3 regions of the Mesorhizobium sp. M5C.F.Ca.IN.020.29.1.1 genome follow, and region 3 is predicted to be linked to each of the others. Evidence: predicted binding sites of a transcription regulator. Region 3 holds the regulator's gene; each other region holds the start of a gene.
What was found. Region 3 encodes PhoB, which activates phosphate uptake and scavenging genes when phosphate is short. Its sites were predicted from a motif close to TGTCATNNANCTGTCAT; they were not measured.
Positions count from the first base shown of each region.

Region 1 (6,135 bases), on a different contig from region 3:
TGCCACGGGGAACGACGTGGGCGACCTTGCAGGCAAGATCCTCCACCTCGAACTCGGTGATGCGCTTGGCTGCGCTGCGGCCGGTCAAGAGCTCCTTCCAGCCATGCTCGAAACCCACGCCGAACGGCGAAAGCAGCCCAAGGCCCGTGACGACGACACGCCTCATCGCAGGTCCTCCTCGCTGGTGACTGCAAATAGCGTCAGGCCGAAGCCTTATCGATGTACTTCACCGCATCGCCAACAGTCAGGATGGTTTCGGCCGCATCGTCCGGGATCTCGACGCCGAATTCTTCTTCGAACGCCATGACGAGTTCGACCGTGTCGAGACTGTCCGCGCCCAGATCATCGATGAAGCTCGCCTGCTCCGTCACCTTGTCGGCATCGACGCCAAGGTGCTCGATAACGATCTTCTTGACGCGCTCTGCGGTGTCACTCATTTGGGCATCCTCGTCTTTTGTTTGTCTGTCTTCGTTAGCGGGCGGAATGCCGCTAATCAAGCTGAAAGATGGTCCTGTCGGAAACGCAACGGCACCGGACCGGTTTTTGCCCGAACCGCCGGGTTGCGGGCCGCATTACACGATAATCGGCCTGGGTCCAAGGCGAAAAGGGGTGTTTTCCCGCAACTGTCAAATCATCGCCATGCCGCCATTCACGTGAATGGTCTGGCCGGTGACATAGGCAGCTTCGTTGGAAGCGAGATAGGCGACGGCCGAAGCGACTTCGGCGCTGGTGCCCATGTGCCGTGTCGGGATCGCCGCCATGATCGCATCTTTCTGCTTGTCGTTGAGCTTGTCGGTCATCGCCGATTCGATGAAGCCGGGGGCGACGCAGTTGACCGTGATTTTGCGGGTGGCGATCTCCTGCGCCAGCGACTTGGAAAAGCCGATCATGCCGGCCTTGGAGGCGCAGTAATTGGTCTGGCCGGGATTGCCGGTGACGCCAACCACGGAGGTGATGTTGATGATGCGGCCATGCCGGCGCCGCATCATCGGATGGGTGAGTTCGCGGGTCAGCCGGAACACGGCGGTCAGATTGACCTCGAGCACCGTATCCCAGTCGGCGTCCGCCATGCGTACGAACAGACCGTCCTTGGTGATGCCGGCATTGTTGACGAGAATGTCGACGCCTTCGAGATCGGCCTCGACCTTCTGGCCGAGCGCCTTGACCTCGTCGCGATTGGAAAGGTTCGCCGGGAACAGCTTGACCCGGTCGCCGAGTTCGGTCGCCAGCGTCTCCAGCTTTTCGACGCGGGTGCCGTGCAGGCCGACGACGGCGCCCTGCGCATGCAGCACCCTGGCGATCGCCTCGCCGATGCCTCCCGATGCGCCTGTGACGAGGGCCTTGCGGCCGGTCAATTCGAACATGTCTTGTCTCCTGATCTAAGAGAGAACACCCTCCACGGGCGGGGTCGAATCTCGGTTGGTTATGCGAGCGCCGCCAGCGCCGCGTCGACATCCGCCGGCGTGCCGACGGCGCCGGTAGCCATATCGCGGTTGATGCGCCGCGCCAGTCCCGACAGCACCTTGCCGGCGCCCACCTCGTAAAGCGTCGCAATGCCATTCGCGCCGCACCATTCCACCGTTTCGCGCCCGCGCACGCGGCCGGTCACCTGTTCGACCAGACGGCGGGCGATTGCGTCCGGATCGCTGGACGGAGTGACCGACACGTTGGAGACCACGGGCACGAACGGCGCGTTCTTCGTGACATCGCCCAATGCCTCGCGCATGACCTCGGCCGCCGGTGCCATCAGCGCCGAATGGAAGGGCGCCGAGACCTGCAGCATCAGCGCCCGCTTGGCGCCCTTTTCCATGCACAGTCTCGCCGCCAGTTCGACCGCCGCGCTGGCACCGGAGATCACCAGTTGGCTACCGCCATTGTCGTTGGCGATCTGGCAAACTGAATCTTTGGCCGCTTCAGCGCAGGCGTCTTCGACATCGGCCTGTTCCAGCCCGATGATCGCCGCCATGGCGCCTTCACCGGCCGGCACAGCCGCCTGCATGGCATTGCCGCGGATACGCAAGAGCCGGGCCGCATCGGCCACCGAAACGAAACCGGCGGCGGCAAGTGCCGAATATTCGCCGAGCGAGTGGCCGGCGACATAGGCGACCTTGTCCCTCAGCGAGAGGCCGCGCGATTCCAGCGCCCGGATCGCGGCGAGCGACACAGCCATCAGCGCCGGCTGGGCATTGGCGGTCAGCGTCAGCCTCTCTTCCGGCCCTTCCCAGATCAGCTTCGACAGGTTTTCACCAAGCGCCTCGTCGACCTCTTCGAAGATATTCCGCGATTCCGGAAAAGCGTCCGCGAGGTCCTTGCCCATGCCGACAGCCTGGCTGCCCTGTCCCGGAAAGGTGAATGCGACGGCCATGTGTGGCTCCCAAGCGGCTGATTTTCCCTGCCTGTGACGCAAGGCGGGCGGGCAAGTCAAGTCCGCTGGCAGCCCGACGCGGGTCGCTCCGGCTCGGTATCGCTGGCCGAGTACCTGTTCCAAAAGGCTTTTTTTCGATCACTCATGATGAAAATCGCTCACGATTCGTTTGCTGGCTCTTCTTATTTCAGCCACAGGCGTTAGCTTTTCGTGACATATCGATGACAGCTCAATGACACTTTTGTGTATGGTCGGGGGAATTGTAAGGTGGCAAGGACTAGGAAAGGCGTTGGCAAAGCCGCGCCACAGTTTCTGGAAGGCGATCCGGCCACCGGCTATCTGCCGGGCCGGAAATGGCCTGTCATCCGCTATGGCCTCGTCAGCCTTCTCGCCGCCACCATCCTGGTTTTTGCGATCGAACTGATCGTGCGCGGCGACTTTGCCGGCACCGTCGCCTTCTTCCTGCAGCCCTTCAAGCCGGGCTGGACCACCATCATCATCTTTGCGCTTATCCTGATCGGCCTCGACGCCGTGCTCGGCCGCAGCCACCAGAGCCTGATGATCGTCGCGCCGCTGACGCTGGCGCTGGCCTTTGTCGGCCATCAGAAATCGCTCTATCTCGGCGATCCGCTCTATCCGACCGATTTCCTCTATTCACGCCAGATCGTGGCGCTGATGCCGCTGCTGGTGCGCGAACGTCCGGGAACCGCCATCGCTCTGGCGATCGGAATCGTTGGCAGCCTGTCGCTGCTCGTTTATGGCTGGCGGCTCTGGCGCCGCCGGGTACCGGCGCTTAGCCGCAAGGGTCGCCTGGCCCGGCTGACATTGACCGTGCCGTTGCTCGCCTTCTTCGTCTCGATCATGGATTACGCGACCTTCTCGTGGACGCGGGACCGGCTGCAGATCATCCCGATCATGTGGGACCAGAAGGAAAACTACGCCTCCAATGGCTTCGCGCTCGCCTTCGCGCTCAACGTGCCGATGGCGCATGTCTCGGCGCCTGCCGGCTACTCCGACAAGTCGATCGCAGCGATCGACAGGCCTGACGTGACGGCCTCGGTGCCGGCCGAGAAGCCCGACATCATCATCGTCATGAGCGAATCATTCTGGGATCCGACCGAACTGCCCGGCGTCAACATCACGCCCGATCCGATTCCCACTGTGCGGGCGCTGCGCTCGGGCTACATGTTCTCACCCGAATTCGGCGGCATGACCGCCAATGTCGAATTCGAGGCGCTGACCGGCTTTTCCAACGCCTTCCTGCCGGCCGGCAGCATCCCCTACCAGCAATATGTCCGCGCGCCGGTGCCGTCGATGGCGACGTTCCTGAAGAGCCAGGGCTATGAGACGCGCGCCATCCATCCGGGCACGAGCTGGTTCTGGAACCGCACGCCGGTCTATGCGGATTTCGGCTTCGACGACTTCAAGTCGGAAGAAAATATGCCATATCTCGAAAAGCGCGGTCCGCTGGCCTCGGACGCGGCGATGACCGACGAGATCATCCGCGAGGCCGATGCCACCGACGATCCGCTCTTCTTCTTCGCCGTCAGCCTGCAGAATCATGGACCCTACGAGCCGAATCGCTACTACAATCCGACCCACAAGGTGCAGGCGCCGACCAGCCAGTGGGCAAAGGATTCACTGCTGAGCTTCACCGAGGGTGCATCCGACGCCGATAAGGGCCTCGAGCGCCTTGTCGAATGGGCGAAGAACCGCCAACGGCCGACAGTCATCGCCTTCTTCGGCGACCATCTGCCGCCGCTCGGCCCGGTCTATGTCGAGACCGGCTTCCTCAAAGATAATGTCGCGCCGCGCAAAGAGCCGCCTGACCAGATGCTGCTGCATCACCAGACCCCGCTGGTCGTATGGTCGAACCGCACCGGGCCGGCCGCGGACATGGGCGCGGTAAGTCCGGCTTTCCTGCCCTACCATATCCTGACCACGGCCGGGATCAGCCATCCCTATTACACCGGCTTCCTCGGCCAGATGCGCGAGCGCTACAGCGTCGTCGATCGTAATTTGTTGATGAAGCCGACGGGCGAGGACACGCCCGACTGGGCGCGACAGAAGAAGATCGATCCGGCCATTCGCGATTTCCGTCTGCTGCAATACGACATGATGTTCGGCAAGCGCCATGCGGCGCCCGATTTCTTCCCGGAAACGGTGAACAAGCGCGTCCCGCATACAAGCTGAAGATGCCGCGACGTATCGTCCTTGGAGCGGCGGGTTTTCGGCTCGCCCTTGCCTTGCGGTCAAATTCCTGTATAGACGCCCGCAATCTGCCGGTCCTTGCTGGGGGCTGAACGGAGGGCCGGAGGTTTTTCGAAAACCTTCGTGTGGAGCCAGAAGCGCTTCCGCCTCCCGTGTCTCCGCTCTCGACCGTCTCGTCATGCTCCTTTCTTCCCCGCCCCCTTCTAGGATCGGTGGGTCAGAGAAGTTGCAGAGGCTTTTGCCGCGGGAACCGGGAGAGAAACGAAGAAAGGCAAAGAACAATATGGCTCTTTACGAACATGTGTTTCTTGCCCGGCAGGACCTCTCGCAGCAGCAGGTCGATGCGCTTGTCGAACAGTACAAGGGCGTCATCTCCGCGAATGGCGGGTCCGTCGGCCGGGTCGAGAACTGGGGACTGAAGTCCCTCACCTACCGGGTCAACAAGAACCGGAAGGCATACTATACGCTGATGGACATCACCTGCCCGCCGGCCGCGCTCAACGAGATGGAGCGCCAGATGGGCCTGTCCGAGGATGTGCTGCGTTTCCTCACCATCAAGGTCGATGCACATGAGGAAGGCCCGTCGGCGATGATGCAGAAGCGCGAAGAGCGCTCGGAACGCGGCGGCTTCGGCGACCGTGACCGCGGCCCACGCTCGTTCGGCGACCGCGATCGCGGCGACCGTGGCGATCGCCCGCCGCGCAGCTTCGGTGGCGATGCCGGTGCAGATCGTGGTCCGCGCCGTCCGCGCGAAGGTGTTGAAGGGGGTGCAGAATAATGGTCGACATCAACCAGATCCCGACCCGGCGCCCGTTCCATCGCCGCCGCAAGACCTGCCCGTTCTCCGGAGCCAACGCGCCCAAGATCGACTACAAGGACGTACGTCTTCTGCAGCGCTACATTTCCGAGCGCGGCAAGATCGTGCCGTCGCGCATCACCGCCGTCAGCCAGAAGAAGCAGCGCGAACTCGCCAAGGCGATCAAGCGCGCCCGCTTCCTCGGACTGCTGCCCTACGTGGTTCGCTAACACTCTTTCAGCGGGCGGTTCGCCGCCCGCTCTTCCCAACGGTGACGGGCGCCGCAGGGCTGAACTTGATTGATGCATGTCGTTGTCCCAAAACCGGGGCCACTTTTGGGCGACATGCATTGAAAATCCCGGGTTGAGGCGAGACCTCTAACTGCCGCGACAGGCAGGACAGCGACATAGGCGGCAACGCCCTCAGCTTCCTGACCTGTTCCAGACAATTCGGCGTCGATGCCAGTGATTGGCGCCCAAACGAAGGAACAAAACTATGGACGTCATTCTTCTCGAGCGCGTTTCCCGCCTCGGTCAGATGGGCGATACCGTCAAGGTCAAGGATGGATTCGCCCGCAACTTCCTGCTGCCGCAGGGCAAGGCGCTGCGCGCCAACGAAGCCAACAAGAAGAAATTCGAAGGCCAGCGAGCCCAGCTCGAAGCCCGCAACCTCGAGCGCAAGTCCGAGGCCATGCAGATTTCGGAAAAGCTCGACGGCAAGAGCTTCATCGCCGTACGTTCGGCCGGCGAAACCGGCCAACTCT
Region 1 is NZ_RZSW01000340.1:379-6,513, forward strand. It holds partial or broken gene EOA85_RS23345 (beta-ketoacyl synthase N-terminal-like domain-containing protein) at 1-166, opposite strand, end outside; gene EOA85_RS23350 (acyl carrier protein) at 201-437, opposite strand; gene fabG (3-oxoacyl-[acyl-carrier-protein] reductase) at 627-1,364, opposite strand; gene fabD (ACP S-malonyltransferase) at 1,424-2,365, opposite strand; gene EOA85_RS23365 (LTA synthase family protein) at 2,633-4,558, shown strand; gene rpsF (30S ribosomal protein S6) at 4,860-5,354, shown strand; gene rpsR (30S ribosomal protein S18) at 5,354-5,602, shown strand; partial or broken gene rplI (50S ribosomal protein L9) at 5,868-6,135, shown strand, end outside.
Region 1: a site for PhoB is predicted at 2,587-2,603, ahead of EOA85_RS23365 (LTA synthase family protein). Genes of this name have one in related genera too.

Region 2 (7,894 bases), on a different contig from region 3:
GCCGCGACGATCCGCTCCTGCCCCGGATCGCGGTCGATCAGGCCGGTATCGACCAGATGGTCGTAGCGCTGCCGGACGGTCGCATGGGTCTGAAGGCCGTCACGCAGATGCATCGGTCACGTCGTTCTAGAGCAATTCCAGGAAAGTGTGTCTCGGTTTTCCGTCCGGAATTGCGTAAAAACAAAAGACAGCAATTCCAGGAAAAGTGTGTAGCGGTTTTCCGTTCGGAATTGCGTAAAACAAAATAAGCGGCGGGTCAGCCTCTTGTAAGCGAGATCGGCAGGCCGTTGGAAGTCTGGCCGTCGAATTTCTCTCCGCCCGAGGAATAGAGCCGTGCCAGCGTGCCGCCGTTCTCGTCGTAAAGCGTCAACTGCTTGCCGGCGACGTTCCAGGACTTAATGCCGTTGATCGGCGCCGGGCAATGCAGCGGCCCGGCCCGGTAGCCGGCGCCGAACTTGGTCTGCGGCGTCGCCACCTGGCAGCTCTGGCCGGACACGCTGGCCTTCCACACGCCGGCGACGCTGGAGGCGGTAAGATCCGGCGCTCCGGCCGGAGCCGTCCCGTCCGGCGGCAGCGAGGCAACCTGAGGGCCTTGCGGCGCCGTCGGAAATTTCGACGGGTCGGCAGTGCCGGGCGCCGCCGGCGGCGGCAGCTGATTTGCGGTCACCGTGCCGGAGGGCGCGGCCTCAAGCGGCGACGGCTGCTGGTCCATCGACGAGAACCGTGACGTTGAACAGCCGCTCGCAACGAGCGCGGCAAGCGATACGGCCAGCAGACCGGCTTTCGATAAATTCATTTCAAACCTCCGTCGGATCCGGCTGGGGCCGCCGTCCGCACACTCTCCCCCACCAAGATGGGGAAGGTGGCGAAATTTCAACCCGATATGGTTAAAATACCATTTGTGGCAACAACTGTTGCAATTTTACCACAAATACATGCCGCCCAGCCTGCACTTCGGGCCCTGCCAGGGGTCTACCAGGACAAGCATGCCCTTGGCATTCCGGGTCACCAAATGCTTGCGTCAATCGGCTTCGGTCCTATCTCTGATGAAACGGAACCCTGCCGGAGGCGAAACCTTGGCTGCGAGAAAAAGAGCCGCCAATCGCTATTACAGCGGCCCACCGAGCGATCATTTCGACGGCACCTTGTTTTTCAATCCCAACGGCAAGCCGCCTGCCCGCTTTTCCGATCTTTTGAAGTGGCAGCTGGGCGGCGAGCGCTCGAAATGGCCGGCGGCGAATCCGAGTCCATTTCATCAAGCGACACCGGCCAAACGGATCGACGGCTCCGGGCTGAGGCTGACCATGGTCGGCCATTCCACGCTGCTCATCCAGACAGCCGGCCTGAACATCCTCACCGACCCGGTCTGGTCGCGGCGCGTCTCGCCGCTGTCCTTTGCCGGGCCGAAACGGGTCAATCTGCCGGGCATCGCCTTTTCCAACCTGCCGCCGATCGACCTCGTTTTGGTCAGCCACAACCACTACGACCATCTCGACCTCGCCACGCTGAAGCGGCTGAAGACAAAGCACGACCCGCTGGTGCTGACGCCGCTCGGCAATGACGCCATCATCGACGATGGCGTTCCCGGCATGCGGCTTTCCGTGCATGACTGGGGCGAGAGGGTCGAGATCGGCAAGGACGTCGCAGTCTATGTCGAGCCGGTGCACCACTGGTCGGCGCGCGGCACCCGCGACCGGCGCATGGCGCTGTGGGCGGGATTTGTGGTCGAGACGCCGGGCGGAAAGGCCTATTTCGCCGGCGACACCGGCTTCCACGATGGCATCAACTACCGGCTGATGGCCGAAAGGCACGGCGGCTTCCGCGTGGCCATCCTGCCGATCGGCGCCTACGAGCCGCGTTGGTTCATGGCGCCACACCACCAGAACCCGGAGGAGGCGGTGCAAGGCATGCTTTTGTGCAACGCCGCCCATGCTGCCGGCTGCCATTGGGGCACGTTCCGGCTGACCAACGAGCCGATTGACGAGCCGGCCAGAAACCTTGGCGAAGCCCTCGACGATCAAGGTATCCCGCAAGAACGCTTTCGCGCCTTGCGTCCCGGCGAAGTCTGGGACGTGCCGGCGGTCTAGGCAGGCGGCCGGCTTCGCGCCGCAGGGGAACTTAAGGAATCGGAACCCAAGCCATCGCAGATGCGTTTGTGGGGAGTTCCACAACCGTCGGCTGCAGGGATCTCCCCATGATCAAATGGATTGTCATTCTTCTGATTATCGCGGCCGCGGCCAGCCTGCTCGGCATGCCGGCATTGGCCGGAGCCGCCGCCACCGGCGCCCGTATTCTCATCGGCATCGTGCTGATCATCTTCCTGCTGATCGTGCTTGGCGTCTTCGCGGTGGCCTAATGCATGTCGGGCAAAAGTGCGCAGCGGAAAGCACGTGCGCTGGTTCAAAAATGTCAGAGCGTACTTTGTGCGTCCAAATGGACGCACGTCGCTCTGACGCGCGCGCACACTGGTAATTTCGGCCGGTATCCGCCATATAGGCGCCAAACCGGCATGAGACCTTTCGATCCATGGCAAGCACTGCCCCCTTCGCCAAGATGAACGGCATTGGCAACGAGATCATCGTTGCCGACATGCGCGGTCGCGCCGATCGGGTGACGCCGTCTGCCGCCCTTGCGCTCAACGCCGATGCCGCGACGAAATTCGATCAGATCATGGCGATCCACGACGCCAGGACGCCGGGCACCGCCTTTTCCATCGACATCCTGAATTCCGATGGAACCGGCGCGCAGGCCTGCGGCAACGGCATGCGCTGCGTGGTGCAGGCACTTGCCGCCGAGACCGGCCAGAAGACATTCGCCTTCGAGACCGTCGCCGGCATCCTCAACGCCGAAGAACATGCCGACGGGCTGATCTCGGTCGATATGGGCAAGCCGCGTTTTGGCTGGCAGGATATTCCGCTCGCCGAGGAATTTCGCGATACCCGCATGATCGAGCTGCAGATCGGCCCGATCGACGCGCCTGTGCTGCACTCGCCCTCGGTCGTGTCGATGGGCAATCCGCACGCCATCTTCTGGGTCGACCGCGACGTCTGGTCCTACGAACTCGACCGCTTCGGCCCGCTGCTCGAAAACCACCCGATCTTCCCCGAACGCGCCAACATCACCATCGCGCGGGTGACCTCGCCCGAGACGATGGTCATCCGCACCTGGGAGCGCGGCGCCGGCCTGACCAAGGCCTGCGGTACGGCGGCTTGCGCCGCCGTAGTCGCTGCCGCGCGCACCAAGCGGACCGGACGCAGCGTCTCTCTGGTGACACCCGGCGGCGGTTCGCTGCACGTCGAGTGGCGCGGCGACGACCACGTCATCCTCACCGGCGCCGCCGAATGGGAATTTTCCGGCAGCTTCGACCCGTCGACCGGCGTGTGGGCCCGCGACACCGAAAGCGCCGCCTGATGGCTCCTCTTGCCAAGAAGGGTCCCGCTCTTTCCAAGGGCCCCACAATTCCCAAAGGTGTAGACTCGTCACCTTCGGCTGCCGGCTGAACACCTACGAATCCGAGGTGATGCGGCGGGAGGCGGAGAGCGCCGGCCTTGGCGCGCTGGAAGGCGGCGCAATCATCTTCAACACCTGCGCCGTCACCGGCGAGGCGGTGCGCCAGGCAAAACAGTCGATCCGCAAGGCCCGGCGCGAGAACCCAGCCGCCCGCATCATCGTCACCGGCTGCGCGGCGCAGACCGAGCCGCAGAATTTCGTTGCCATGGACGAGGTCGATCTCGTCCTTGGCAACGAAGAGAAGCTGAAGGCGCATTCCTATCGCGCGCTGCCGGATTTCGGCGTCAACGATACCGAGAAGGCTCGCGTCAACGATATTTTTTCGGTACGCGAGACGGCCGGCCACATGGTCGACGCCATCGAGGGCCGGGCACGGGCCTTCGTCCAGGTGCAGAACGGCTGCGACCACCGCTGCACCTTCTGCATCATCCCCTATGGCCGCGGCAATTCGCGCTCTGTGCCGATGGGCGCCGTGGTCGAGCAGGTCGAGCGGCTGAGCGGCAATGGTTATGCCGAGATCGTGCTGACCGGCGTCGACATGACCAGTTTCGGCGCCGACCTGCCTGGCAGCCCGAAACTCGGCAAATTGGTCAAGACGATCCTGAAGCAGGTGCCTGGCGTGAAACGCCTGCGCCTCTCGTCGATTGATTCGATCGAGGCCGACGACGACTTGCTCGACGCCATCGCCACCGAGCCCCGGCTGATGCCGCATCTGCATCTGTCGCTGCAGGCGGGTGACGACATGATCCTGAAGCGGATGAAGCGCCGGCACAACCGGGATCAATCGATCCGTTTTTGCGAGGATTTGCGCAAATTGCGTCCCGGCATCGTCTTCGGTGCCGACATCATTGCCGGCTTCCCGACCGAGACGGACGCTATGTTCGAAAAATCGCTGGAGATCGTCGAGGAATGCGGGCTGACGCATCTCCACGTCTTCCCGTTCTCGCCGCGCGAAGGCACCCCCGCCGCGCGCATGCCGCAGCTTCGCCGCGAACTGGTCAAGCAGCGTGCGGCACGGCTGCGCGCCGCCGGTGACGCCGCTTATCGCCGCCACCTCGCTGCACTCGCCGGAACACGCCAGTCGATCCTGGTCGAGCGTGACAGGCTCGGCCGCACCGAAGGCTTTACGCTTGCCACGATCTCCGAGGGCGCGCCGGGCGAAATCGTTGAGGCTGATATCGCCGGCCATGATGGCGCGCGCCTGATCGCGGTGCCGCTTGCCGCCCGCGCCGCCTGAGACGCAGGAACATGGCTGGTTTTCTCAAGAAGATATTTTCGTTCGGCAAGAAGGAAGTGGTCGAGGAGCGGATCGACGAGTCAGCACCCCTGCCGCCGATCAAATGGGACGCGCTGGAGGCGCTGAAGCCGGCCGCCGAACAGACTGTTCCGGAATTTTCGATACGCGAAGAGCCTCGGCCCCAAGCAGAAGCTGTGCCTCCGCCGCCAGTCGAGCCGGAAGCACCGCCCGCGCCGCAGCCGGCGCCTGTTGAAGAGGCCGAGCCCGAACCTGCGCCGACCATTCGGCCCGAGCCGGACATCCAGCCGGAACCTGCGCTGGTCGAGGAGCCGGAGGCGCCCGCCGAACAGGCGGCGCCAAAGGAGATTCCGGTCGCTCCCGTCATCCGCCAGCCAGCTCGGGAGCCAGAGCCGGAGGAAATTCCTGAGCCAGAGCCGACGCAGGTGATCGTCCAGTCTGAGCGTCCGTCATCCGAACGTGGCGCTGCTACTCATCCGCCTGCCGGCACCTTCTCCCGGTATACTGACGGGGAGAAGGGAACCCTGCCTCAATACTTCTCCGGTACATACAGCTCGCGCGGCAGCACCTGGCGCTCGTATTCGGGATTGAAGACGCGGTCGGGCAGCGTGATCTCTTCGTGCGGCACTTCTTCATAAGGCATCTGCTTGAGGAGATGATCGATGCAGTTCAGCCGCGCCCGCTTCTTGTCGTTGCCTTCGACGATGAACCAGGGGGCTTCGGGAATGTTGGTGCGGGCGAACGTCTCTTCCTTGGCCTTGGTGTACTGCTCCCAGCGCACGCGCGACTGCAAGTCCATCGGCGACAGCTTCCACTGCTTCATCGGATCATGGATGCGCATCTGGAAACGCATCTGCTGCTCCTCGTCGGTGATGGAGAACCAGTATTTGACCAGCGTGATGCCGGAGCGGACGAGCATGCGCTCGAACTCCGGCACGTCGCGAAAAAACTCCTCGACCTGATCCGGTTCGGCAAATCCCATCACCTTTTCGACGCCGGAGCGGTTGTACCAGGAGCGGTCGAACAGCACGATCTCGCCGTCTGCCGGCAGATGCGGGACGTAGCGCTGGAAATACCATTGCGACTTTTCGCGTTCGGTCGGCGCCGGCAAGGCTACGACGCGGCAGATGCGCGGATTGAGCCGCTGGGTGATGCGCTTGATGACGCCGCCCTTGCCGGCCGAATCGCGGCCCTCGAAAACCACGACCAGCTTCTTCTTGTGATATGCCACCCAGGACTGCAGCTTGATCAATTCGGATTGCAGCGTGATCAGGTCGCGAAAATATTGCTGGCGATCCATCGAGGGCGGATGCGCTTTCTTGTAGATCTTGGCGATCTCCAGCGACACCGCCGGTTCCGACATTTCCAGCTCGTAATCTTCGTCAAGCGTGTCGGCTAGCTCCGCCTCCAGCCAGTCCTTGGCAGGAGAATTCTGTTTTGCTTCGGTCATTTATGCTGCTCCGCGTGCGAGCCCCTGTCGGCGTCCGGCCTGCCGGCCAAGACCGAACACCTTGAGCCGACTTGCATACAGGCCGGCAATGACGGTTTTATTGCAGCCGGCCTGTGTGCCGGTCGCGCAAATCCGTGAGATGTGATCGATCGGCCTCCATGGCATGCACGACAAGCGGCTCGAATTGTCCTACAAATGCCAGGCTCCCCTCCGGCGGCCTTCGAAGCAGCCCTTCTCAACGCAATTGCGAGGATCTGACATGGAATACCGCACTCTCGGCCGTTCCGGGCTGAAGGTTTCGACCCTGACCATGGGCACCATGACCTTTGGCGGCGCCGGCGCATTTTCGGCGGTCGGCAAGACCGATCTCGACGAGGCGCGCCGGATGATCGACCTCTGCATCGATTCCGGCATCAATCTCATCGACACCGCCAATGTCTATTCGAACGGGCTTTCGGAAGAGATCATCGGCGAAGCGCTTGGCGGCAAACGCAAGGGCGATGTGCTGATCGCCTCCAAGGCGCGGATGCGGATCGGCACGGGCCCCAACGACGAAGGGCTGTCGCGCTACCATCTGATCCGCGAGTGCGAGAAGAGCCTGAAGCGCCTCAGGACCGACGTCATCGACATCTATTTCCTGCACGAATGGGACGGCACAACGCCGCTCGAGGAGACCATCGCCGCGCTCGACACGCTCGTCAGCCAGGGCAAGGTCCGTTATGTCGGCTGTTCCAACTATTCCGGCTGGCAAGTGATGAAGGCGCTGGGGATCAGCGACCGCCAGCACCAGCCGCGCTTCGTCACACAGCAGATCCACTACACGCTGGAAGCACGCGAAGCCGAATATGAACTGCTGCCGATCTCGGTCGACCAGGGGCTTGGCGTGTTGGTGTGGAGCCCGCTCGCCGGTGGACTGTTGTCCGGCAAATACCACCGCGACCAGGCCACCTCCCGCCAGCTCAGCGGCTGGACGGAACCGCCGATCCGTGATGAGGACCGGCTGTGGCGGATCGTCGATGTGCTTGCCTATATCGGCAAGAGCCATGGCGTCTCGGCAGCGCAGGTGGCGCTTGCCTGGCTGCTAGGCCGGCCGGCCGTCAGCTCGCTGGTGATCGGCGGACGGACCGAAGCGCAGTTCAAGGACAATATCGCCGCTGCAAGCCTGTTGCTGACCAGCGATGAGCGCGCACGCCTGGACGCTGTGAGCCGCCCGCCCGTTCTGTATCCCTACTGGCACCAGCAATTCACGGCAAAGGACCGGTTTGGTCCGGCCGATCTGGTTCTTGACCGGGAAGATATCTGACAACGGTCCTGATCAGGTCGAAGGTCGCCGCGGGTTAGCCTGAAATAAAACGCCAGACCTCGGGATCGGGCTCGATCTGGCCGCTGAGCACGAAGTACTTGTAGAGCACGAGCAAGCAGATCGCCTGCTCGGCCCGTTCGTCGGCGAACTTGCGGCAATAGGCGTTGGCGGCGGCAACGACACGCTCGGCCTCAGTCGGATGACGTTCGAGATATTGCACCCGCTCGGCAAGATTCGTGAAATCAGGTTCGAGCGGCAAATAGTGAACATCGGCCACGAGTTCGCTTTCGGCGAACCATGTCTCATACGTCGGCGGCGGCATCAGGCACAGCGAATTCGAACTCATGATCCATTTTAGGTTGGTCGCCACATCGTT
Region 2 is NZ_RZSW01000242.1:739-8,632, forward strand. It holds partial or broken gene zapE (cell division protein ZapE) at 1-113, opposite strand, end outside; gene EOA85_RS19395 (AprI/Inh family metalloprotease inhibitor) at 257-796, opposite strand; gene EOA85_RS19400 (MBL fold metallo-hydrolase) at 1,047-2,087, shown strand; gene EOA85_RS19405 (DUF1328 family protein) at 2,195-2,356, shown strand; gene dapF (diaminopimelate epimerase) at 2,527-3,411, shown strand; gene mtaB (tRNA (N(6)-L-threonylcarbamoyladenosine(37)-C(2))-methylthiotransferase MtaB) at 3,521-4,747, shown strand; gene EOA85_RS19420 (hypothetical protein) at 4,759-5,403, shown strand; gene ppk2 (polyphosphate kinase 2) at 5,295-6,215, opposite strand; gene EOA85_RS19430 (aldo/keto reductase) at 6,475-7,518, shown strand; partial or broken gene EOA85_RS19435 (glycosyl transferase family 90) at 7,553-7,894, opposite strand, start outside.
Region 2: a site for PhoB is predicted at 6,304-6,320, ahead of ppk2 (polyphosphate kinase 2). Genes of this name have one in related genera too.

Region 3 (13,147 bases):
ACCGCGTCATAGGCCCGCTCCTGATAGCGTGCCACCAGCGCGATGGTTCCCGCGAGCAGCAGCCCGAACAGGCCGAGCATCACCGGAATGGCGCGCGAGGAGGGTTGCGAAAAGGCGCTTGTCGGCCTGAACAGGACGGTCCATGGACGTCCGGCGATGGTGATCTCGCGAGAAACCACCAGCCGGTCACCGAAGATCGACGCCGGCGGCGTTTCCGACTGGAACAAAAGATGGTCGGCATCAACCTTGCCGTCATAGATTTCGATGTTGACCGGCAGCAGCGGCGTCCGGCTGAGCGCGGTCTGGAACAGATCGCGAGCGCGAAAGGCCGCGTAAAGAAAGCCTGATGTCGTGGATCTGGTCGCATCAACGCCGTCCGGCGCGGTTTCGACATTGAGCCGCACGAAGACCAGGAAGCCGGTGAAGGTCTGCGCAGCACCTGTTTCCTTGCCTAACTGCGCGCGCCCGCTCGCGTGCTGCTGGTTATCGGCCATCGCCTTTTCGATCGCCTCACGCCGCACCGGTTCTGTGAACATGTCGTAGCCGATGCTGGATTGATTGGAAGGATCCAGCGGCTCGAACAGCGTGATGGGCGTCCGCCAGGGCAGCGTCGTCGTAGCCGGATAGATCGGATGGCTGGCGCCATAGTCGTGCAGGATGGCACGCTCGACCGCTGCCTCGTCGCCGGGTCTCGTCAGCCGGAGAAAGCCGATGCCGCGCAGGCCGGCGAAATTGTCGTCAATATCGAGCGCGTTGAAGAACGCCTTGAACTCGCCGCGCGAAATCCCACCATTGCGCGCCTCGAACAGCGCATGGGTCGATCGCAGCAGCGACAGATGCAGGTCGATGCGGCTATCGATCCGGTTGAGCGCATCGTCCGCCGTCGCCTCGAACTTGATGCGCGCCGCTTCCTGCGTGGCGAAATAGGCGAATCCCGCCATCGTCAGGCTGATCAGCGCGACGGCGATGAAAGCGACGATCGGAAAGAACTTCTTCAAATTGCTGCTGCGGCCCATGGTTCCCCATCTTATGGGCAAGTCCTCGCGTCAACACAATGGCGCGGCCAAACCATCATGACCGCTGGCACATCAAATGACGGGTATTAGCCGGCTTGTTTGAAGCTTCAGGCGGCGATCTTCAGCGCACCTGGCCCAGGAATGGCACCGGGCGGGCACTTGCCCAGGATGATCATGCCGAGCACCTCGTCCTGGGTCACGTCTCTGGTGCGCGCCGTGCCGACGACCCGACCATTCTTCATCACGCAGACGCGGTCGGCAAGCTCGAACACATCGTGGATGTCGTGACTGATCAGGAAAATGCCGATGCCGTCGGCCTTGAGCTGCATGACCAATTCGCCGACCTGTGCCGTTTCCTGCGGGCCCAGTGCCGCCGTCGGCTCATCCATGATCAGGATGCGGGCGTTGAACAGGATGGCGCGTGCGATAGCCACCGACTGCCGCTGGCCGCCCGAAAGCTTGACAACCGGCTCCTTGAAGCGCTGGAAGCGGGGATTGAGCCTGCCCATCACCTTGCGCGCCTCGGCCTCCATGGCGCCATCGTCGAGCGTGCCCCAGCCGGTCATCAGCTCGCGGCCGAGGAAGAGGTTGGCGGCGGCGTCGACATTGTCGGCGAGCGCCAGCGTCTGGTAGATCGTCTCGATGCCATATTTCTTGGCGTCGCGCGGATTGGAGATCGAAGCCTCCTCGCCATTGACGAAGATCTGGCCCGAGTCGCGCTTGTAGGCGCCGGACAGGATCTTGATCAGCGTCGACTTGCCGGCACCGTTGTGGCCAAGCAGCGCCACGACTTCGCCCGGGAAAAGGTCGATCGACGCATCGTCGACGGCGCGAATGCCGCCGAAGGCAATCGAGATGTTGCGCATGTCGATCAGTGGGGTGGGAGCACTTGTGTCAGCCATGATCGTTCCTCCCTATGGTTTTTGCTTGAGCATGATCTTGTCGAAAACCGGTATCCACTTTTTCGGGCTCATGCTCAGACCCGCTTGCGATAGACGGTGTCGAGCCAGACGGCGACGACCAGGACGGCGCCGACGACGACGCTCTGAAGCGGTGAATCGATACCGAGCAACACCATGCCGGACTGCAACGACTGCATCAGAAGTGCGCCAAGCATGGCGCCGAGCACCGTGCCGGAGCCGCCGGCCAACGACGTCCCTCCAATGACCGCGGCCGCGATGACCAGCAACTCGTCCAGCGTACCCAGCGCATTAGTCGACGCATTGAGACGGGCCGAAGCAATCGCCGCGCTGATCGCGGCCAGAACGCCCATGATCATGAACACCTTCATAGTCACCCAGCGGGTGTTGATGCCGGCGAGTTCCGCCGCTTCCGGATTGCCGCCGATGGCAAAGACATAGCGGCCAAAACGGGTGCGGCTGGTGATGAAGGTCATGACGATGCCCACAGTGACCGCGATCAGCACCGGTATGGCGATGCCATGGGCGATAAACAGCCCGCCTTCCGGGACGGTGATGCCGGTCCGCTGGGCGTACTGGCGAACGATGCCGATCGGCCAGGGATAGGAATTGGCGATCCAGACGGCGCCGAGGATGGCGGTGCAAGCGACAACACCAAGCAAGGTCTCCGCCCAGACGGGACGCAGCGGGAACTTGAACCGCTTGCGCTGCGACCGGCCGTTGAGCAGCATCAAGGCGACGGCCACACAGGCGAGAATGCCGACTATCCAACTTGCGGTTGCCCCGATGGAGCCACGCGGCCCGCCACCCATGAGCTGAAAGGTGGCGTCGAGCGGCGCGACGGTGCGCCCGCTCGTCATCAGCCACGCCATGCCGCGCCAGATCAGCAGGCCGCCCAGCGTCACGATGAAGGCCGGAACCTCGAGATAGGCGATAATGAAGCCCTGGAGCGCGCCGATCATGAGGCCGAGCACCACGCCGGCAGCCAGTGCGATGATCCATATCCAGGGATTTCCAAGCTGGAACCCCATGACCCGGATGAGGAATTCGGCCTGCGCGACGCCCATCACCATGCCGATCACGCCTTCGACGGAGCCGACCGAAAGATCGATGTTGCGCATCACGATGACCAGCACCATGCCGGTCGCCATGATCGCGACCGAGGAGGTCTGCACCGACAGGTTCCAGAGGTTGCGCGGCGTGAGGAAAAGCCCGCCCGACAGGAGGTGGATTCCAACCCAGATGACCAGCAGCGCGCCGACCATGCCGAGCATGCGTATGTCGAGCTCGGTTGCCTTGAGAAAGCGGCCGACCGGGCTGAGCTCGGATTCACGCGCCCGATCGGCGCCTGTATCGGCGGCCGGCGTGTTGGAAGTTGTGTTGGTCATGATGCCCTCCCACCGGGTTGCCGTCTGCCGCGGATGCCGGAAGCAGTTTGGAGTTATCCGCGAGAAGCGGAAAAACAATTCTTTTTGAAAAAACGCCGCGGTGTGAAGCCGCGGCGTTTCAGGCTTCTTGCGAAGGCCGGATCAGTTGCAGACCGGGAGCGTGCCCGCCGCCACGCCGGCGCAGACCTCTTCCTTCTTGATCCAGCCCGCGTCGATGACGACGTTGAGATTGTCCTTGGTGACGGCAATCGGCGTCAGGAACAGCGACTTGACGACATTGCCGCCCGGCGTGGCGAAGTCCTTGACGCCGGCAATGTCTGTCATCTGCTTGCCGTCGGCCAGTTGCGAGGCGATCTCGGCGGCGTTCTTGCCGAGCTCGCGCGCGTCCTTCCACACCGATACGGTCTGTGTGCCGAGCGCGATGCGGTTCAGCGCGGCATGGTCGCCGTCCTGGCCCGACACCGGAACGGATCCGGCCAAGCCTTGCGCCGTCAGCGCCGCGACGACGCCACCAGCGGTGCCGTCATTGGCGGCAACCACCGCATCGACCTTGTTGTCGTTGGCGGTCAGGAACTGTTCCATGTTCTTCTGGGCGTTGGCGGGAAGCCAGCCGTCCGTATAGGCCTCGCCGACATTCTTGATCTTGCCGCTGTCGATGGCATCCTTGAGCACTTCCATGGAGCCGGCGAACAGGAAATCGGCATTCGGATCGGCGCCCGAGCCCTTGATGAAGACGTAATTGCCTTCCGGCGCCACCTTGAACACTTCGCGGGCCTGCATGCGGCCGACTTCCTGGTTGTCGAAGGTCAAATAGAAGACGTCCTTGTTCTCGATCAGCCGGTCATAGCCGACGACCGGAATGCCTTCGTCCAGCGCCTTCTGCACCGCCGGCCCGATGGCCGAGGCATCCTGCGCGAGGATGATCAGCGCGTTGGCGCCCTGCGAGATCAGGCTCTCGACGTCGGTCAGCTGCTTGCCGGGATTGGACTGTGCATCGGCTGAAATATACTTGTCGCCGGCGGCCTCGATCGCCGACTTCATGGCGGCTTCGTCAGTCTTCCAGCGCTCTTCCTGGAAGTTCGACCACGAAACACCGATGACCTTGTCCTTCGCCTGTGCGACCGACGCGAGCGGTAGCGACATGGCGACCCCCGCCAGAATGGCGGCTGTGAATCTCTTCATGATATTCCTCCTGCGCCGCGTACGGCGCGACCAACTGGCCCAAAGGCCTGCACAAAAGCTCTTTTTTTCGAGCCTCGAAAAAATACTGATCCAACGCCGAAGCACTGTCAACATGAATTCTGATGGAATTTTGGTGTCCTGTTGGCTTTTTTCGAGCCTCGGAATAAACAATGACAGGTCCTTCTGCTTCTGCCAGTATTTGTCGGCCTGACGGCTTCCGATTCATGAGCGGCCGCGGCAACAGGGTAGGAAGCAAAACAATGTCGGTTGGGATCCGCCATGACGATTTGCGCCGGCGCAACCGGGCGATGGTTATTTCGGCCGTACGGCGCGCAGGCCAGCCGTCACGGACCGAGATCGCCGCAACCACCGGCCTCAGCCATTCGACCATATCGGCGATCTCTTCCGACCTGATCCACGAAGGCATCCTGGCCGAGAGCAAGGCGAGTGAGACCGTTTCGCTGAAACGTGGCCGGCCGCAGGTTGGCCTCAGCCTCAATCCGGAAGCCGCTGCGGTATTGGCCGTCGTGTTGTCGCTGAATTCGCTGTCGGTCGCTGTCATCGACTATGCCGGACAAGTGGTCGCCGAGGAACAGCGCCGGCTGGACACGCTGACCATGTCGCGCGACGAGCTGATCGACGAATGTGTCGCCATAGTCCGGCGCCGGCTCGAAGACCCCGACCTCGACGTCCAAAGCGTCGCCCGCATCGCGCTGGCGATCCAGGGTATTACCGATTCCCATGCGCGCGCCATGTTGTGGTCGCCGATCACGCCGCAGACGAACATCGCCTTCGCCGACATTCTGGAACGCGAGTTCGGCATCCCGGCCATTATGGAGAACGACTGCAACATGATGGCCGTGGCGCTGCGCTGGCGCGACCCGGATCGCTACCGCGACGATTTCATCGCCATCCTGCTCTCGCATGGCATCGGTATGGGGCTGGTGCTCAAGGGCGAGCTGTTCACCGGCACCCATTCCTCAGGCGGCGAATTCGGCCACATGATTCATCGGCCGGGCGGCGCGCTTTGCCGCTGCGGGCGGCGCGGTTGCGTCGAGGCTTATGCCGGCAACTACGCTATCTGGCGCAACGCGAGGCAATTGAGCGAGAACGCCGAGCCGGTCGCCGATGTCAGCGACGCCGAGATGCGGGCACTGGCGGCCCGGGCGCGCGAGACGGACGGACCGGAGCGCGAAGCCTACCGCAAGGCCGGCGAGGCGCTCGGCTTCGGGCTCGGCAGCCTGTTCGCGCTGATCGATCCGGCGCCGGTCGCCATGGTCGGTGCCAGCGCTGCCGCCTTCGACCTGATCGAGCCGGCCCTGCGCGAGGCCATCGCCCAGACCGCGGGCGGCCAGCATTCGGGTTCGATTTCCTTCGACACCGAGCCGAACGAACTGCCGCTGATCCGAGAAGGCTGCGCCATGCGGGCGCTGAGCTTCGTCGACCAAGAGATCTTCGCGCCGAGCATCCAGGCACGAGCCGGCTCGGTCGGAAAGAACGTGGCTTGAACTCGAAGGGAGGATCCCGGATCGCGACTTGGGGTGTGTTGAGATTCAGGTCAGGCCGAGTCGAGAATGGTGGGTTCCGAGAACCGGAGCGGAGCGTACTTTTGGGTACGTGAGCACCGGAAGCCCAGGAAGCCGGCGTTCGCAGGCCGGCACCACCTGGATATCAGCACATCCCTAGTCTTCCCTGATCGCATAGCCCGCGCCGCGGATGGTGCGGATGACATCGGGCATGCGACCATTGTTGACCGCCTTGCGCAACCGGCCGACATGGACGTCCACCGTGCGCTCGTCGATGTAGATCGTCTCGCCCCAGACATTGTCGAGCAACTGGCTGCGCGAGAAGACCCGACCCGGGTGCCGCATCATGAATTCGAGCAGCCGGAATTCGGTCGGCCCGAGCCGGATCTCGCTCTTCTTGCGATAGACCCTGTGCGATTCGCGATCGAGCATGATGTCGCCGACCTTCAGCACGCTGGACAGTACTTCCGGCTTGGCGCGGCGCAGCAGCGCCTTGACCCTGGCCATGAATTCCGGTGTCGAGAACGGCTTGACCAGATAGTCGTCGGCTCCGGTGGAAAGGCCGCGCACCCGGTCGCTCTCCTCGCCGCGCGCGGTCAGCATGATGATCGGCAGCCGCTCGGTTTCGGGACGCACCCGAAGGCGCCGGCAAAGCTCGATGCCCGAAACCGCCGGCACCATCCAGTCGAGCACCAGAAGATCGGGCACGTTTTCCTGCAGCCGGATTTCGGCCTCGTCGCCGCGCGTCACCACCTCGACCTGATAGCCTTCGGATTCCAGATTGTAGCGGAGGAGGACGCCCAGCGGCTCTTCATCCTCCACCACCATGATGCGCGGCGCGATCATCGGCCGGTCACTCCTGTCATGTCGCCGGCGCCGACATCGTCGTTTCGTCGAGCTTCGGGCGATCCGCCGGCAATTGCTGCCCGGTCACGACAAAGTAGGCGTTTTCGGCTATGTTGGTGACATGATCGCCGATGCGTTCGAGATTCTTGGCGCAAAACAGAAGATGGGTGCAAGCGGTGATGTTGCGCGGATCCTCCATCATGTAGGTCAGGAGTTCGCGGAAAACCGCCGTGTATTTCACGTCGATCTTCTGATCGTCGGCGCGCAGTTCTTTCAAAGCGCCGGCATTGCGCGACACATAGTGCTCAACCACCCCGCGGAGCTGCACAAGAACGAGATCCGCCATCCCGTCGATACCGTGCGACAGATTGCGCGGCGTGGTGCTCTGCCCGACTGCGCTGACCCGCTTGGCTATGTTTTTGGCCAAATCGCCGATGCGCTCGAGATCACCGGCCATGCGGATTGCGCCAACCACGGCGCGCAGATCTTGCGCCATCGGCTGCCGCTTGGCGATCAGCGTGATCGCACTGTCGTCGAGTTCGCGCTGCCGCGCATCCATGATCGCGTCGTCCGAGACGACACGCTGCGCCATCGCATTGTCTGACGCAAGCAACGCGCGGATCGAGGTTGCGACCATCGCGGCGGCGAGCTCGTCCATGTCGCGGATCAGCCTGTCGATGTGCTCCAGTTCCTCGTCGAAAGATGCGACGGTGTGTTCACCCATGATCCTGTCCTCGTGTTCGAAATTCGCCGCCGGACCGCTCAGCCGAACCGGCCGGTGATGTAGTCCTGGGTGCGCTTGTCGTCGGGATTGGTGAACATCTTGTCGGTTGCGCCCTCCTCGACCAGGTAGCCGAGATGGAACATCGCCGTGCGTTGCGACACGCGCGCTGCCTGCTGCATCGAGTGGGTGACGATGACGATCGTGTAGTTCTGGCGCAGTTCGTCGATCAGTTCCTCGACGCGGGCGGTGGCGATCGGATCCAGCGCCGAACAGGGCTCGTCCATCAGAATCACTTCCGGCGACACGGCGATGGCGCGCGCGATGCACAGGCGCTGCTGCTGTCCGCCGGAGAGACCGGTGCCCGACTCGAGCAGGCGATCCTTGACCTCGTTGAACAGACCGGCTTTCTTCAGGCTCGATTCAACGATGCCGTCCAACTCGGACTTGCTCCTGGCCAGGCCGTGAATGCGCGGACCGTAGGCGACGTTTTCATAGATCGATTTCGGAAACGGGTTCGGCTTCTGGAATACCATGCCGACGCGAGCTCGCAGCTCGACGACATCGATTTTCGGGTCGTAAACATCCTCGCCGTCGAGCGTTATCTTGCCGCTCACCCGCGCGATATCGATCGTGTCGTTCATTCGGTTCAGGCAACGCAGGAAGGTCGACTTGCCACAGCCCGATGGGCCGATCAACGCCGTCACCTGGTTCTCGCGGACATCGAGGTCCACGTCGAACAGAGCTCGCTTCTCACCGTAATGAACAGAGACCTTTTCGCCCTTCATCTTGATCGAAGGGGCATTGGTTCCGCTGCTCAGTTTCTGTTCGACGCCGGCTTCCGTCATGATGTTCATATCCTCTACCCCTTACCAGCGCCGCTCGAAGCGCCTGCGCAGTATCACTGCAATGGCGTTCATGATGACCAAAAACAGCAGCAAAATCAAAATCGCCGCCGAAGTCTTCTGCTGGAATCCAGCTTCCGGGAAATCCGCCCACATGAATATCTGCACCGGCAGGATCGTCGCGGGATCGGTAAAGCCGCCGGGAATGTCGACGATGAAGGCGACCATGCCGATCATCAGCAACGGCGCGGTTTCGCCCAGCGCATGCGCCATTCCGAGAATGGTGCCGGTCATGATGCCCGGCATCGCCAGCGGCAGGACGTGATGGAATACGGTCTGAACCTTGGAGGCTCCGATGCCAAGCGCCGCCTCGCGGATCGACGGTGGCACCGCGCGCAGCGAAGCGCGCGAGGCGATAATGATGATCGGCAGGGTCATCAGCGCCAGCACCATGCCGCCGACCACCGGGGCGGAGCGCGGCATGCCGAAGAAATTCAGGAATACGGCAAGTCCAAGCAGGCCGAAGACGATCGAAGGCACCGCCGCCAGATTGTTGATATTCACTTCGATCATCGTCGTCAGCCGGTTCTTGGGCGCAAATTCCTCAAGATAGATCGCCGCTGAAACGCCGATCGGGAAGGCGATGGCCAGCGTTACGATCATGGTCAGGAACGATCCGACGACCGCGCCCCAGACACCGGCCAGTTCCGGCTCGCGGCTTGCGCCGGTGAAGAAGAAGATCGAGTTGAACCGGCTTTCGATCAGGCCGGCGCTCTTCAGCGTGTCGAGCCAGACGATCATCTTGTCCGAAATCTTTCGCGATGCTTCCGGCGTCTCGATTACGCGCAGGAATGCCTGGCCGCTCGCGGCGGGCGCCGTGCTGTCCAGCGCCTCGATCACCGTGCCCTTAGCGATCACCATGCCGTTGGCCGCAGGTGACAGCGCGGTCAGCTTGACCGTGCCGCCATTGAACGCGACCAGCAGCGACGACGCGCCGCTCGTCAGGGTGAGCATGCCGTTTTCGCCCTCGGCCGCACCATGGCCGCGCGCCAGCGCCAGCATGGCATCGTCGCCGAAGGTCAAATCGATGTCGCCGCTGGTTTGCGAAGGCGTGACGCTTGTCGAAATCGCTTCGTCCGAACCGACGTCGGCAAGCAGACCCTTGAGATAGAGGTCGGCAAAATCGTCAAGTGGAACCGCATAGTCCACCGTTCCTCCGAGCATCCCCGGATCAGCCGCAATATCCTTGCGCAGGAACACGCCTGTGCCGGTGGAAATCAGTCCGCGCAGCAGGCGCTTGTCCTGGCGGCTCGTCACATCCGGAAATTTTGCCGTAAGCGCTTCCTGAGCGATGGCGTCGTAATTCACTTCGTCGAGTTTCGCCGGGTCGACCTTGGCCGCCGAAAGATCGATCGGCAGCGTCACATAGTTCTGCCGCAGCGCCGGAATCGCCTGCGTGACGATCGTCGACAGGAGCAGCACAAGGAACAAGCCGGCCAACGCAACAGCTGCGGCGCCAAGCCATTTGAACCACGTTTCCGTGCGGTAGCGGCCCTTCAGCCGCGCCTTCGCGGCATCGTCGGTATGAATGCTGACCGGCCGTCCGACGGCGTCCAATGACGAGATCGCATCAGTCATATTGCTCTCGGTATTTCTGGACGACGCGCAACGCGACGATGTTGAGGGAAAGCGTGATGCAGAACAGCACCAGGCCGAGTGCGAAGGCTGCAAGCGTCTTGGCGCTGTCGAACTCCTGGTCGCCCACCAGCAGCGTCACGATCTGCACGGTCACGGTTGTGACCGCTTCGAGCGGGTTGGCCGTGAGGTTTGCCGCCAGGCCCGCCGCCATGACCACGATCATTGTTTCGCCGATTGCGCGGCTGACGGCAAGCAGCATCGCTGAAACGATGCCCGGAAGGGCAGCAGGAAGGACCACCTTGCGGATGGTTTCCGACTTGGTCGCGCCGAGGCCGGCGGAACCGTCTCTCAGGGATTGCGGAACGGCGTTGATCACATCATCGGAAAGCGAGGAAACGAAGGGAATGATCATGATACCCATGACCACGCCTGCGGCGAGCGCAGATTCGGACGCGACGTTGAGGCCCAGGCTTTCGCCGATACCGCGGAAGTAGGGCGCAACCGTCAGCGCGGCGAAGAAGCCGTAGACGACGGTCGGAATGCCGGCGAGGATTTCCAGAACCGGCTTTGCGACCGCGCGGACGCTTTTGGAGGCGTAATCCGAAAGGTAGATCGCAGCCATCAGCCCGATAGGCGCAGCCACCAGCATGGCGATGAAGGTGATGAGCAACGTGCCGGCAAAGAGCGGCACCATGCCAAAAATGTCCTCGTTGACCGCCCCGGCCTCCGCTCCCGCGCCGGTGAAGGCGCTCTGCGGCGACCAATGCGTGCCGAACAGGAACTTGTAGAACGGCACCTGTTGGAAGAACCGCAGAGACTCGAAGATAAGCGACAGGACGATCCCGATCGTCGTCAGGATCGCGACCACCGAACAGGCGATCAGGATTGCGCGAAGAATGCGCTCGACCACGTGGCGCGCCCGGTAGGCCTGTGCGATGCGGGAATAGGCCCAGTAAAATCCGGACGCGGAAAGCACGAGCGCGACGGTCCAGATGATCCAGGTGCTGGTCGCATGGACCGATTTGTAGGCGGCGGCGGCCGCCTCTTTCGTGGGATCGGCGAAGCCGACAAGCCCGCCAAAGGCCATCGCGCGAGCGTCGCGGATGAAAGCTTCGACCTGCGGGACGCCCATTCCCGACAATTCGGTGGAGAAGCGGTCGGCAATGATCGACGATTCAATTCCCGGCGTGACCAGCGACCACAACACGATCGCAAGCAGCGCGGGACCGGCAGCAAAAAGCGCCAGAAACATGCCATGTTGGCCAGGCAGCGAATGCAATCGCGCGACGTCGCCATTGACACTGGCAATGGCGCGTCTCCGGCCGATCAAATAGGCCGCAACTGCCAGAACCAACAGAAGAACAACGAGATAACCGACCATGATTTAGGACGTCCCCTCGACCGCCGGTCATTCACCGGCTCAAAGCACGGGACCTTGGTCCCGCGCTTTGGGCTTTAGAGCATGAGGGTCAGAGCGGATATACGCCCGGACCCCGAAACCTCAGGAACCCATGCCCTTCAGGGCCTTGGCGTTTTCGGCCCACTTGGCGCGCTCGGCGTCCGGCAGCGGGATCAGGCCCTTGTCGGCCAGATAACCATCAGGACCCCATGCACCTTCCGAGGTGTACTCGGCGATGAATTCCTGCATGCCGGGGATGACGCCAACATGCTCCTTCTTGGCATAGACATAGAGCGAGCGGGAAACGCCGTAATCGCCGGATGCGATGTTCTCGAAGGTCGGCTCGACGCCGTCGACTTTATGGCCCTGCAGCTTGTCGGCGTTCTGGTCAAGGAACGAGAAGCCAAAGATGCCGAAGGCATTGGGGTTGGCTTCCAGCTTCTGGACGATCAGATTGTCGTTTTCGCCGGCCTCGACAAAAGCGCCGTCTTCGCGGATCTCGCCGCAGCCCTTTTCATTAGCCGCCTTCACTTCTTCCTGGCAGGCCGCATCCATGACGAGTTCGACGAACGCATCGCGCGTGCCGGATGTCGGCGGCGGGCCAAGCACTTCGATCTTTGTCGCGGGAAGCGACGCATCGACATCCGACCAGTTCTTGTAAGGGTTGGCGACGACCTTGCCGTCGACAGCGACGTTCTTGGCGAGCGCCTTGAAAATCTGTTCCTTGGTCAGATCAACGACAGTCCCCGCCTTCGAATTGGCCAGTACGATGCCGTCGAAGCCGACCTTGATCTCGACCGGCGTCACGCCGTTTGCCTTGCAGGTCTTAAGCTCGCTGTCCTTGATGGCGCGCGAGGCATTGGTGAAGTCGGCGGTATTCTCGCCGACGCCCTGGCAAAACAGCTTCATGCCGCCGCCGGTGCCAGTCGACTCGACAACCGGGGTCTTGATCTTTCCGCTCTGGCCGAGCTTTTCAGCGACAGCCGTCGTGAAGGGGAACACTGTGGACGAACCGACGATTTGAATCTGGTCGCGCGCGGCGGCATAACCAGCCGACGCGGCGAGCGCAAGCGCCGCGGCCGACGCCGTAAGGAGGAAATTTTTCATGTGGCCTGCTCCTGTTCGGAAAATGGTCTCTCGGCGCCATTCCTTCGGCGCCCGCTGAGGCCAATAGCCCCCGATTATTACAGTCACATGACAGTTTGATGTCAGCCCGGTAACCGCCGCACAGCCATGTCGAAAAGGACCGGACGCGGGTCTCGCCGGCACAGCCGCGGTTTGCCGCTGGAATCAGCAGCTTGCACGATTTGCGGCCGGCATTTGCCCTCGACAGGCGAAAATAATTGGCGCCGAAAAAGAAAATCCGGGCGGGAGCGCGTTGCATGCGGCCAAGGAGGTCATGGCCGCGCCATCGCCGAAACAGGTCCGTTGGGGTAAATCTGACCCTGTTTCTTGCCGGCGGTCGCTGCTCCCGCCCGTAACTGGAGGAGCGGAACTCGAATGCGCTTATTGCCCCAACCGGACGCACGCTTTGATATGGTGCGATCGCACCATAGTCTTGTCCGCAATGCTCGCCGAATCGGCTGAACTCTACGGACTGACGTGGCTATCCCGCGTTGCACTGGATTTCTCAGTCCGCGCCGACCTTTCGAGCAAGACGCCCTGG
Region 3 is NZ_RZSW01000094.1:630-13,776, forward strand. It holds gene EOA85_RS10460 (CHASE domain-containing protein) at 1-998, opposite strand, end outside; gene EOA85_RS10465 (ATP-binding cassette domain-containing protein) at 1,124-1,918, opposite strand; gene EOA85_RS10470 (sugar ABC transporter permease) at 1,993-3,324, opposite strand; gene xylF (D-xylose ABC transporter substrate-binding protein) at 3,466-4,506, opposite strand; gene EOA85_RS10480 (ROK family protein) at 4,767-6,014, shown strand; gene phoB (phosphate regulon transcriptional regulator PhoB) at 6,189-6,878, opposite strand; gene phoU (phosphate signaling complex protein PhoU) at 6,895-7,602, opposite strand; gene pstB (phosphate ABC transporter ATP-binding protein PstB) at 7,641-8,456, opposite strand; gene pstA (phosphate ABC transporter permease PstA) at 8,469-10,082, opposite strand; gene pstC (phosphate ABC transporter permease subunit PstC) at 10,075-11,463, opposite strand; gene EOA85_RS10510 (PstS family phosphate ABC transporter substrate-binding protein) at 11,584-12,588, opposite strand.